3 linked regions of the Cytobacillus sp. IB215665 genome follow. The protein of the gene in region 2 interacts with the protein of the main gene of each other region in a pairwise test. Links are inferred from orthologs where the notes say so. Each region holds a gene or a part of one and is shown on either strand. Other genes may lie near its edges. The genes, in order: ftsA, ezrA and ftsZ.

Region 1 (4,454 bases), on a different replicon or contig from region 2:
ACATGTCATTTTATCCTTTGTTTCTTTAGTTATCGGTTTTCTTATCGCATTTTCTTATCATGTTACCACAAGTAACGATGGGACTCCTCGTATAACGGACAAGCAGTGGGAGAGAGATTTTCGATATCGAGAACAATTGATAGCACTAGAGGAAAAAAACCGAGAATTGTTTAATACAATTAAAGAAAAGCAAGATGAAGTAAGAGAATACGAAGAGGAATTAGCTAAACAGGAAGGCATTTATTTTAATTTAGTTGAAGATGTAGAAAAGTATAGAATGTTTGTTGGAGAAATCGATGTGCAAGGTGAAGGTATTGAAGTTACTTTGTCGGATGCAGAATACGTACCTGATGAAGAGAACGTGAATAATTACATAGTTCATGAAGGGCATGTATTTAAAGTAATAAATGAATTACTCATATCAGGTGCTTCAGCAATTGCGATCAACGGACAAAGAATTTCTCGAAATTCGTACATATTATGTAATGGACCTGTTATTGAAGTTGATGGTAATCAACATGCTGAACCATTTGTCATTACAGCTATTGGAGAAGCAAACACGCTTTATGAATCTCTTTATATTATTGGTGGTATTTACGATCAATTAGTGAGTGATAATATTTTTGTAAATATAGACAAAAAAGAAAACATCATGTTTGAACCCCTTTTAGGGGTAAGTACACAATAGTTGGATTATTAGGCTATTTTTTATCCTTTGTAGTTCATTATATAAAATGATACCAAAACAAGGCAGGCAACAACGATGCGAAAACAGGCAATTATTAAGGTCAGGTGATTTTCATTGGGCAGCAAAAAAGTTATCTCAATAACAATAATCACAGTAATTATTGGATTTATGATTGCAGTTCAATTTCAAAGTATTAACAAGCCTGTTGTCCGTGATACGAGAGATACTTGGGAAATTCGTGAGGATATTAAGAAAGAACAAGAGCTTACATTTCAGTTACATCAAGAAATTTCAAATTATAACGATAAATTGGAGAAATATAAAACAGAACGACAAGATGATGCGGTACTTAAGGAAACGTTAGACGAGCTAAAATTAAAGGCTGGTTTAACTGATGTAAGTGGACCAGGTGTTATCTTAACTGTGAAGCCGTTTTTCGCTGATATCATGCCAGGTGAACGTGTTCATACAGTTTCGCCAGAACTACTGAAAAGGTTAATTAATGAATTAAATCAATATAACGCAGTAGATATTTCTATAGCTGAACAACGGGTAATAAATACTACAGTGATTAGAGACATAAACGGCATCACAAAAATAGATGGATATCCTCTTAATAGATTTCCATTTGAAATTAAAGTAATTGCTAAGAATGAAGAAGGAGCAGAAAAATTATATAACAGATTACAGGTCTCTAGCATGATTGATGCTTTCGTTTATGATAATTTACAAGTTGTGATCTCCGATCCAATAGCATCGATTGAAGTACCGGCTTTTTCAGAAATACCTCGTATCAAAAATATGAAGCCTGTAAATGCCGAAGAGGAGGAGAAATAGTATGTGGCTTCCACTTATCGGCTTAATTCTTGGAATAATATTAGGTTTGCTAACAGATATACGCATACCAGATGAATATTCTAATTATTTATCAATTGCTATACTTGCAGCATTAGATACGCTCTTTGGAGGAATCCGGGCACATTTACAAAATGTATACGATGAGAAAGTCTTTGTGTCTGGCTTTATCTTTAATATACTTTTAGCTACAAGTTTGGCTTTTCTAGGTGTTCATCTTGGTGTAGACTTGTATTTAGCAGCAGTATTTGCATTTGGGGTAAGATTGTTTCAAAATATTGCAGTGATTAGACGAACTTTATTGTCTAAATGGAAGATTACTCACAAAAAAACTGAAAAAAATTAATTTTTATTAAAGGGAATAGATAGGATTTGTTGAATATTTTCCATATAAGAATGTGTTCAATAGGGAGGATAAAAAGGACTGAGAAGAACAAGCCGGTGAAGCATTGAAGGCTAGAGTAAAACTCAAGTACATGAAAGGTGTTTTTGTTGCCTTGTATCAAGTAGTCTTTATTACCTTTGCTTCATTTGTAGACGACATAAAAGATATACGTAAGGATACAGAAAAGCCCACTATGGTGTCTACCACGTCAATTACATACGTGCACAGAACTGCTTGTTCAAGTTCAATTTTCCCAGACCTTTAAACTTTCTTTGAAGATTGATTTGTAAAGTTTGATGTACCATTTATTGAATCGATTAATAAAGGACATATGCTCAGCATGAACAGTTATTATTTATGATTGAAAAAGGAGGTGCCAAAGAATGAACAGCAATGAAGTTTTTGTTAGTCTTGACATCGGTACATCCAATGTTAAAGTGATCATAGGTGAAATGGCAAATGATACTTTAAATATTATTGGGGTAGGTAATGTTAATTCACATGGATTAAGAAAAGGTTCAATTGTTGATATAGACGAAACCGTTCATTCTATTAAAAAGGCAATAGAACAAGCCGAAAGAATGGTTGGTATTCCCATCCAAAGCGTTGTTGTGGGTGTGTCTGCTAATAGTGTGCAACTCCAAGATGCACATGGTGTTGTAGCTGTATCGAGTGAAAATAGGGAAATTAATGACCAAGATGTAGCTAGAGTCATAGAGGCAGCGCAAGTTGTATCAATCCCCCCAGAGAGAGAAATTATAGATGTGATTCCAAAACAATTTATCGTCGATGGGCTTGATGAAATTAACGACCCGAGAGGAATGTTAGGAGTCCGCCTTGAAATGGAAGGAACCATTATTACTGGATCAAAAACGATATTACATAATTTACTTAGGTGTGTAGAGCGTGCAGGTTTAGAAATAACGGCTATTTGTTTACAACCACTCGCTGCGGGTTCGATCTCTTTATCTCGGGATGAAATGGAGTTTGGTGTAGCTCTAGTTGATATCGGTGGCGGTTCTACAACTATAGCGTTTTTTGAAAATGGACATTTAAAGGCTACAACGGTTTTACCGATAGGAGGGGATCATATAACAAAAGATCTTTCTATTGGTTTAAGAGCCTCTACTGAAGACGCTGAAAAGATAAAAACAAAGTATGGACATGCTTTTTATGATACAGCCTCAGAAGAAGAAACATTTAATGTTCCGATTATTGGTAGCGATAAAGAAGAACAATATAATCAACTAATAATCTCAGACATTATTGAAGCTAGATTTGAAGAAATGTTTGACATGATTAAAAATGAAGTAAGACAATTAGGAATTCGTGAATTGCCTGGAGGTTATGTACTTACTGGTGGTGCTGTTAATATTTCAGGATCTTTGGAATTAGCACAACAAATTTTAGCAAATAACGTGAGGGTAGCAATTCCTGATTACATTGGTGTAAGAGAACCTCAATATACTACTGGAGTAGGATTAATTCAATTTGCATATAGAAATGCCAAGCTTCAAGGCAAAAGTATTGTTGAGGAAAATGGCCCTATAGATCTATCAGAAAAAAGAGTAGCAAAAAAACCTCAACAATTAAAGCAAAAATCTAAGCAAAAAAATGAAGAAAATCTGAGTGAAAAAGTCAAGAAATTTTTCGGGTTATTTTGGGAATAACAAGATGAAAACTTCTTAGTAAATCGATAAATTAGGAGGATTTGTGATGTTAGATTTTGAAACAAATCTTGATCAATTAGCGACAATAAAAGTAATCGGTGTCGGTGGTGGAGGAAATAACGCCGTAAATCGAATGATTGAGCATGGAGTACAAGGTGTAGAATTTATAGCTGTAAATACTGATGCACAAGCGCTAAATCTTTCAAAAGCAGAGATTAAAATGCAAATCGGGGCAAAGTTAACTCGAGGTCTTGGAGCTGGTGCTAATCCTGAAGTAGGAAAAAAAGCAGCTGAAGAAAGTAAAGAACAGCTAGAAGAAGTGTTAAACGGAGCAGATATGGTTTTTGTTACAGCAGGAATGGGTGGAGGTACAGGGACTGGTGCAGCACCTGTAATAGCCCAAATTGCGAAAGATTTAGGTGCATTGACTGTAGGAGTTGTAACACGTCCTTTTACATTTGAGGGTAGAAAGAGATCTACTCAAGCTGGTGGCGGTATTGCAGCAATGAAAGATTCTGTAGATACTTTGATTGTTATCCCGAATGATAGATTATTAGAAATCGTTGATAAAAATACACCAATGTTAGAAGCATTCCGTGAGGCTGACAATGTATTACGTCAAGGTGTACAAGGTATTTCAGATTTGATCGCAACGCCAGGTTTAATAAACCTTGATTTTGCTGATGTTAAGACAATAATGTCAAACAGAGGCTCAGCATTAATGGGTATCGGTATTGCAACAGGTGAAAACCGTGCTGCGGAAGCTGCAAAAAAGGCTATTTCAAGTCCATTACTTGAAATTCCTATTGACGGTGCTCAAGGAGTCCTAATGAATATAACTGGTGGCATGAACTTA
Region 2 (4,458 bases):
GTTATTTTTTAGTAATAGAAAATGTGTTTCGTTCATCAGAGAATACATCTGCAAAGGAAACATTGAAGCAATTTGTTCGCGAAACGTTAATTTATCAAAAGCAACATCATCTATTAACAAGATTTGTATGCAGAGAAATTACTCTTGAAACAACCTTGATTAGAGAAGTTATGACTACTTACTTAACGAAGGAAAAATACTATTTAATAGCATTATTTGAAAAAGGCATAAAAGATGGCGAGTTTAGGGATATTTCAATTCCTTACACGATTATTCAATTAAAAGGCTTTCTTAGTACACCTTATCTACAGACTCAATACATTTCTGAAGTTCTCCACATCATTCCTACTGAGGAGTATTTTTTAAACCAATATATGAAGCAAATTGAAGTTTGGTTAGAAGGTATGGTATACATGCCAACCACTGAAGAGCGATCATTAACAGCGATTTAAATACTAGTAGGACTGTTGAGATAATCCTTACAAATGATGTGAGAATAACCTTGCCCTAAATCCTTTACACTATGAGCATCAGACCCATATACTAGAGGAATTCCTTGCTTAATTGCTTCTAATATTATCCAATCCGAAGGGTATGGTTCCTTGCATAAAGGTTTATTTACCCCTGCCCCATTGTAATCAAGCTGCATTTTTTCCTTTTTCACGATGGATAGAAGCTCTACTATTTCGTCTGAGAAAGTCAATTGACATGGAAATTTTTTTTGGAATTTTTTCACGAGGGTGATATGTCCAATTCTTGTTGGTTTATATTCCCCTAAATCTGCGGTGACAGACTGATATACAGTCTCATAATATTGTTGGTATACCTTTTCTATTGAACCAATTGTTTGAATAATTGTATGGAACATTTCCGGACTATAATCTAAACAATGGTATGCTCCATCGTTTAGTAAAAAATGTACAGATAGAATAGAATCATCTAATACAGCACCGTATGTATTTAAAAATTCTTTCGTTTCTGATTCGAACCCTTGAATATAGTCAACTTCTAAACCAATATTAATTTTAATTTCACTTTTATACTTCTCTTTTAAGGTTGATATAGTTGCTATGTATTCTTCAAGCTGTGAAGGTTTCATAGCGCTATCTTGTTGTGGAGTAGGATCCTCAAATCCCACTGGTAAAGGTGCATGTTCAGTAAAAGATATTTCTGATAAGTTTAAACTTAGCGCTCTCATTATATATTGCTCAATCGAATGATCTGTACCATGTGGACAATAAGGTGTGTGGACGTGACCATCACTTTTCATAGCAATTCTCCTTTCGACAAATGTAAAACTTTTATGACCCAACTAGGGGATGATTATAGAGCTTAAACTTTTAATATTTTTTCTGAAAATAATAACGGGAAAAAATGCTAATTTTTATAAAAATTTTTAAATTATTGCTCAAAAAATGTCGTTTACATGTTATCATAAAAACATTGATATGTAGAGTGCTAGCTCATATTCACGAACAAAACTGAGTGATTATTTTGAACGATAGCATTCTTGCCTTATACCTTTATATCGTACGTCTATGTTCAAAGTGTCAACCATTTTGAACATCTTATTTACATAGTTGAATGGCTGAGAACGATAGCGCAAGGGAGCTAATTATGGATATATTATTATATGGAATAATTTCAATCATTCTTATTACAGTAATTTTTAGTATATACATGAGAAAAAAGATGTATAAAGAAATTGATCGATTAGATGCTATAAAAATAGAAATTATGAATCGTCCTGTTACTGATGAAATGTCCAAGGTGAAAGATCTACATATGACTGGACAAACAGAAGAGCTTTTTGAACGTTGGCGTAAAGAGTGGGATGAAATTATTACATTGCACTTGCCAAATGTAGAAGAATTATTGTTTGACGCAGAAGAATATACAGATAAATATAGATTTAGCAAATCAAAAGAAGTTTTACTGAAAATTGATCAATTGATAAAAGATGTAGAAGACAATATTGCTACAATCTTAAAAGAGCTGGAAGAATTGGTAGGCAGTGAAGAACAAAATAGATTAGACGTAGAAGAGTTTAGAAAGATTTATAAGAATATAAAAAAGGATTTATTAGGAAGGCGCCACTTGTATGGTAAGGCTGAAACAAATTTAGAAAGTCAATTAGATGAACTAGAAAAAGAATTTTTACATGTTGATGAAATTACTGCTAATGGAGATTATTTAGAAGCAAAAGAGGCTTTAATAAATTTAAGTAATAACCTTAAAGAAATGCAAAGTAAGATGGAACAATTACCTCAATTATTAACAGAATGTCAAGGGACGATACCTAACCAACTTGAAGAAATTCATAGTGGATACCTTGAGATGAGTGGACAAGGGTACAAATTAGATCATATACCAGTTGAGATTGAAGTTGAGCGAATACGAACACAACTTAGTAAGTATATAGATTTAATAGAAAAAACAGAAATACATGAGGTTTCAAAAGAGCTAGATGAAACTAAAGAAAATATTGAGACACTATATGATCTTTTAGAGAAAGAAGTATTGGCTCATCATTTTATCAATCACAATCAACATAACGTAAGTGAACTAATACGTTCTCTAAAAGAAGAGACGAATGAGACACGAGAAGAATCGTTATTTGTTCAACAATTATATCATCTAGATGAAGAAGAAATTGCAAAGTACCATAATATAGAAAATCAAATCGGTCAGCTCCAAAAACGATATACAGCAATTGTAAATAAAAAAGATGAAGAACAATTGGCCTATACTATTGTCCGAGAAGAACTTGAGAGTTGTTTAGAAGGAATCAATGATTTAAGAGAGCAACATGAACAATTTAAAGAGATGCTTCAAAATTTACGTAAAGATGAACTATTTGCAAGAGAAAAAACAAATGAGATGAAAAAGCAGCTCATGGAACTTAAAAGAAAAGTTCAAAAGAGTAATATTCCGGGTATTCCTGCTTCATACCAAGCTGTATTAAGTGAGACTAAAAATGCACTTGAACAGGTCTTTTTAAAACTTGAAGAAAAACCCCTAGATATGGTTGCTATTAATCAGTTGCTTGCAAAAGCAGTTGAGCAGGTAAATGCATCTTCCTCAATGACAGATGAAATGATTGAGCAAGCTTACTTAGTTGAAAAGGTAATACAGTATGGGAATCGGTATAGAAGTAAAAATAAGAAGCTTGCTGAGCAACTGAAAGAATCTGAAGTATCATTTAGAAGTTATGATTACTCATTATCACTTGAACAAGCTGCTACTGCTATTGAAGAAATAGAGCCAGGTGCTTTAAGTAGAATCGAGGAAATGTTAGAGAATAAATAAGTAATTTTATGTTACGTTGATTAATATGTTATTTTATATGCTCTTTTCGTAACCTTTGTTGCTATACTTCATAAAATATAAGCAGGGAAGATTTTATAGACTTTAGACAAGAAAAGATACCATATGTAGTACGATAAACGACAATCAATGTGAAAACGGCCATTTTAAAAAGATATACCTTTTAATTAAGGTATATCTTTTTAATTGTGATTTTATTATCGATTTTATGGGAATCTAATTGAAAATATGATATTATAGGTAGTTGCAAAATGACATTAATCGGGGGACTTATTGTGATATATTTAGATAATAGTGCTACAACAAATCCATATGAGGATGTCATTGATTCACTAGTTACTGTGTCTCGTAAATTTTATGGGAACCCTTCTTCATTACATAAGCTTGGTGGCGAAGCAGAGCGTCTCTTGACACACTCACGAGAAACAACAGCAAAGCTGTTAAATGTTAAACCTAATGAAATTACTTTTAATTCAGGTGGTACAGAGGGAAATAATCATGCAATAAAAGGTATAGCATTTGCTAACCGCAATCGAGGAAAGCATATCATTACAACGACAATAGAACATCCCTCTGTTACGGAAGCATGTAAGCAACTTGAGGAAATTGGATATGATGTTACTTATATACCTGTAAATTTAAATGGAATTGTACAAATAGATGATGTTAAAAAGGCAATCCGAGATGATACAATCCTTGTATCTATCATACATGTGAACAATGAGATTGGCTCAGTTCAGCCGATTGCGGAAATTGGGAAATTATTAAAATCTTATCCGAAAATTATATTTCATGTAGACCATGTACAAGGGGTAGGGAAAGTTCCGCTAGATTTAAAAAGAAATTTTATTGATTTATGTTCAATGTCTGGGCATAAATTTCATGGTTTAAAAGGTAACGGAATTCTTTATATTCGAGAAGGAGTTACTTTATCCCCATTACTTGCTGGAGGCTCGCAGGAGTACAATAATCGTTCAGGAACGGAAAATGTAGCTGGGATCGTGGCAATGACAAAAGCACTTCGCCTTACATTAGAAAATTATCAAATGAAAATTAAAGATCTGGTAAAAATAAAAGAGGCGTATATGGATGAGTTAAGTAAATTACCATTTATTACACTTAATACATCTA
Region 3 (3,297 bases), on a different replicon or contig from region 2:
TGAAATTAACGACCCGAGAGGAATGTTAGGAGTCCGCCTTGAAATGGAAGGAACCATTATTACTGGATCAAAAACGATATTACATAATTTACTTAGGTGTGTAGAGCGTGCAGGTTTAGAAATAACGGCTATTTGTTTACAACCACTCGCTGCGGGTTCGATCTCTTTATCTCGGGATGAAATGGAGTTTGGTGTAGCTCTAGTTGATATCGGTGGCGGTTCTACAACTATAGCGTTTTTTGAAAATGGACATTTAAAGGCTACAACGGTTTTACCGATAGGAGGGGATCATATAACAAAAGATCTTTCTATTGGTTTAAGAGCCTCTACTGAAGACGCTGAAAAGATAAAAACAAAGTATGGACATGCTTTTTATGATACAGCCTCAGAAGAAGAAACATTTAATGTTCCGATTATTGGTAGCGATAAAGAAGAACAATATAATCAACTAATAATCTCAGACATTATTGAAGCTAGATTTGAAGAAATGTTTGACATGATTAAAAATGAAGTAAGACAATTAGGAATTCGTGAATTGCCTGGAGGTTATGTACTTACTGGTGGTGCTGTTAATATTTCAGGATCTTTGGAATTAGCACAACAAATTTTAGCAAATAACGTGAGGGTAGCAATTCCTGATTACATTGGTGTAAGAGAACCTCAATATACTACTGGAGTAGGATTAATTCAATTTGCATATAGAAATGCCAAGCTTCAAGGCAAAAGTATTGTTGAGGAAAATGGCCCTATAGATCTATCAGAAAAAAGAGTAGCAAAAAAACCTCAACAATTAAAGCAAAAATCTAAGCAAAAAAATGAAGAAAATCTGAGTGAAAAAGTCAAGAAATTTTTCGGGTTATTTTGGGAATAACAAGATGAAAACTTCTTAGTAAATCGATAAATTAGGAGGATTTGTGATGTTAGATTTTGAAACAAATCTTGATCAATTAGCGACAATAAAAGTAATCGGTGTCGGTGGTGGAGGAAATAACGCCGTAAATCGAATGATTGAGCATGGAGTACAAGGTGTAGAATTTATAGCTGTAAATACTGATGCACAAGCGCTAAATCTTTCAAAAGCAGAGATTAAAATGCAAATCGGGGCAAAGTTAACTCGAGGTCTTGGAGCTGGTGCTAATCCTGAAGTAGGAAAAAAAGCAGCTGAAGAAAGTAAAGAACAGCTAGAAGAAGTGTTAAACGGAGCAGATATGGTTTTTGTTACAGCAGGAATGGGTGGAGGTACAGGGACTGGTGCAGCACCTGTAATAGCCCAAATTGCGAAAGATTTAGGTGCATTGACTGTAGGAGTTGTAACACGTCCTTTTACATTTGAGGGTAGAAAGAGATCTACTCAAGCTGGTGGCGGTATTGCAGCAATGAAAGATTCTGTAGATACTTTGATTGTTATCCCGAATGATAGATTATTAGAAATCGTTGATAAAAATACACCAATGTTAGAAGCATTCCGTGAGGCTGACAATGTATTACGTCAAGGTGTACAAGGTATTTCAGATTTGATCGCAACGCCAGGTTTAATAAACCTTGATTTTGCTGATGTTAAGACAATAATGTCAAACAGAGGCTCAGCATTAATGGGTATCGGTATTGCAACAGGTGAAAACCGTGCTGCGGAAGCTGCAAAAAAGGCTATTTCAAGTCCATTACTTGAAATTCCTATTGACGGTGCTCAAGGAGTCCTAATGAATATAACTGGTGGCATGAACTTAAGCTTGTACGAAGTACAAGAAGCGGCCGATATTGTAGCTTCTGCATCAGATCAAGAAGTGAATATGATTTTTGGCTCAGTAATCAATGAGAGCTTAAAAGACGAAATAGTAGTAACGGTGATTGCGACAGGATTTAACGAAACTGAAATTCCTCAAGGTAGACAAATTCGTCAATCAGTAGGTGCGAATACGCAAAAAGCAACTGCAGCAACTAGCCGTGAAAAGGAAAGTGAAAGTGTATCGAACTTTAATCCTCAGCAGACTGAGGATACATTAGACATCCCTACATTTTTACGTAATCGAAACCGCAGACGTTAATAATTTCATATTAAAAACTTCTAAGAGAGAGCATGGATCGTATTTATTGATTCGTGCTTTTTTATATTAGACTATTTTCACTTGAATTGTTGTTATTAGCACAAGATGTAAACGAGTTTACTATCGTGCAATGTATTTTTTCTTATTTATAATGGTAATGATAGTGTGAAAAATCTAAATAGATGTGCTATTTAAATAGGATTGCAACAAAGTTTAAGAAAATTACCTCATATAAAAAAGTGATTGCTGCTGGATTCATAGTTGTTTGACAATATAAGCTTAAATCCAACAAAAAATTCCTCATTAATTCCTACAAAGATTGACAGACATCACAACACATTATATATATACTAGTTTCAAATAAATATACTAACAAAGGAGCTACAAGGAAGGGGAACTTGAGTGTCTATTTATATTGACATTATATGGTTTCTTAATTTGTTATTTGATGGATCATTACTGCTGTTAACTGCAGTAATTCTAAAGAGAAGAATTAAGTTTTGGAGACTTGTGGTTGGCTCGTTAATAGGCTCATCTCTCGTTCTATTAATAGTTTCTCCACTAGCTTCCATCGTATCCAATCCATTAATCAAATTTTTATTTTCACTGATTATCATTTGGGCTGCTTTTGGATACAAGCGTTTTTCTTATTTTATCAAGAACCTTTGCACTTTTTATTTCGCAACGTTTGTAGTCGGAGGTGGTATTATTGCTTTCCATTATTTATTACAAAAAGAAGTTAACATAAATAATGGTATCTTTCTTACGACGTCAACTGGATACGGTGATCCAGTTAGTTGGTTATTTGTAATAATTGCGTTTCCATCTCTATGGTATTTTTCAAGGTCGCAGATAGATGGAATTAAAAGTAATAAGATGAAATACGAGGAAATTATTGATGTTACTATAGTTATTACCAATATCAAAATAACCATTAAGGGATTGATTGATAGTGGTAATCAGCTATACGATCCAATTTCTCGGTCACCAGTAATGATTATCGATAGTACATGTTTAGTTGAACATGTGCCTGCAGGAATTATTGAACTATCAAAAAACGTTGATATGTTAATGAATGAGATGACTGTTGATGATCCTCAATGGGAAAAACGACTTCGACTAATTCCATATAGAGGTGTAGGACAAGATCATCAAATACTATTAGCAATCAAACCAGATAACATTTCACTTCGATATGAAAATAATTGGCTAGATGTGAATAAAGGGCTCATTGCCTTAAATCATGTCAAAC

Evidence for each region.
Region 1: the proteins of ezrA (region 2) and ftsA interact in binary tests that used the Bacillus subtilis proteins (3 or more experiments, as listed by UniProt). The link is inferred for Cytobacillus sp. IB215665 from one-to-one orthologs.
Region 3: the proteins of ezrA (region 2) and ftsZ interact in binary tests that used the Bacillus subtilis proteins (3 or more experiments, as listed by UniProt). The link is inferred for Cytobacillus sp. IB215665 from one-to-one orthologs.

Annotation. Positions count from the first base shown.
Region 1 is NZ_JAXBME010000004.1:208,371-212,824, forward strand. What follows is about bases 1,513-4,454. They hold ftsA (cell division protein FtsA), read left to right. Parts: upstream 1,513-2,311; coding sequence 2,312-3,598; downstream 3,599-4,454. Other genes in these bases: SLH52_RS07320 (DUF881 domain-containing protein), read left to right, coding at 1,513-1,525; SLH52_RS07325 (small basic family protein), read left to right, coding at 1,527-1,889; ftsZ (cell division protein FtsZ), read left to right, coding at 3,645-4,454. Outside these bases: SLH52_RS07315 (DUF881 domain-containing protein), read left to right, coding at 1-688; more of SLH52_RS07320, read left to right, coding at 803-1,512. UniProt on the Bacillus subtilis protein: Cell division protein that is required for the assembly of the Z ring. May serve as a membrane anchor for the Z ring. Binds and hydrolyzes ATP. Also involved in sporulation.
Region 2 is NZ_JAXBME010000022.1:52,550-57,007, forward strand. The notes cover bases 1,018-3,963. They hold ezrA (septation ring formation regulator EzrA), read left to right. Parts: upstream 1,018-1,617; coding sequence 1,618-3,309; downstream 3,310-3,963. Other genes in these bases: hisJ (histidinol-phosphatase HisJ), read right to left, coding at 1,018-1,270; SLH52_RS20310 (cysteine desulfurase family protein), read left to right, coding at 3,603-3,963. Outside these bases: forespore capture DNA-binding protein RefZ, read left to right, coding at 1-452; more of hisJ, read right to left, coding at 449-1,017; more of SLH52_RS20310, read left to right, coding at 3,964-4,458. UniProt on the Bacillus subtilis protein: Negative regulator of FtsZ ring formation; modulates the frequency and position of FtsZ ring formation. Inhibits FtsZ ring formation at polar sites. Interacts either with FtsZ or with one of its binding partners to promote depolymerization.
Region 3 is NZ_JAXBME010000004.1:211,098-214,394, forward strand. What follows is about bases 1-2,981. They hold ftsZ (cell division protein FtsZ), read left to right. Parts: upstream 1-917; coding sequence 918-2,045; downstream 2,046-2,981. Other genes in these bases: ftsA (cell division protein FtsA), read left to right, coding at 1-871; spoIIGA (sigma-E processing peptidase SpoIIGA), read left to right, coding at 2,448-2,981. In the rest of the region: more of spoIIGA, read left to right, coding at 2,982-3,297. UniProt on the Bacillus subtilis protein: Essential cell division protein that forms a contractile ring structure (Z ring) at the future cell division site. The regulation of the ring assembly controls the timing and the location of cell division.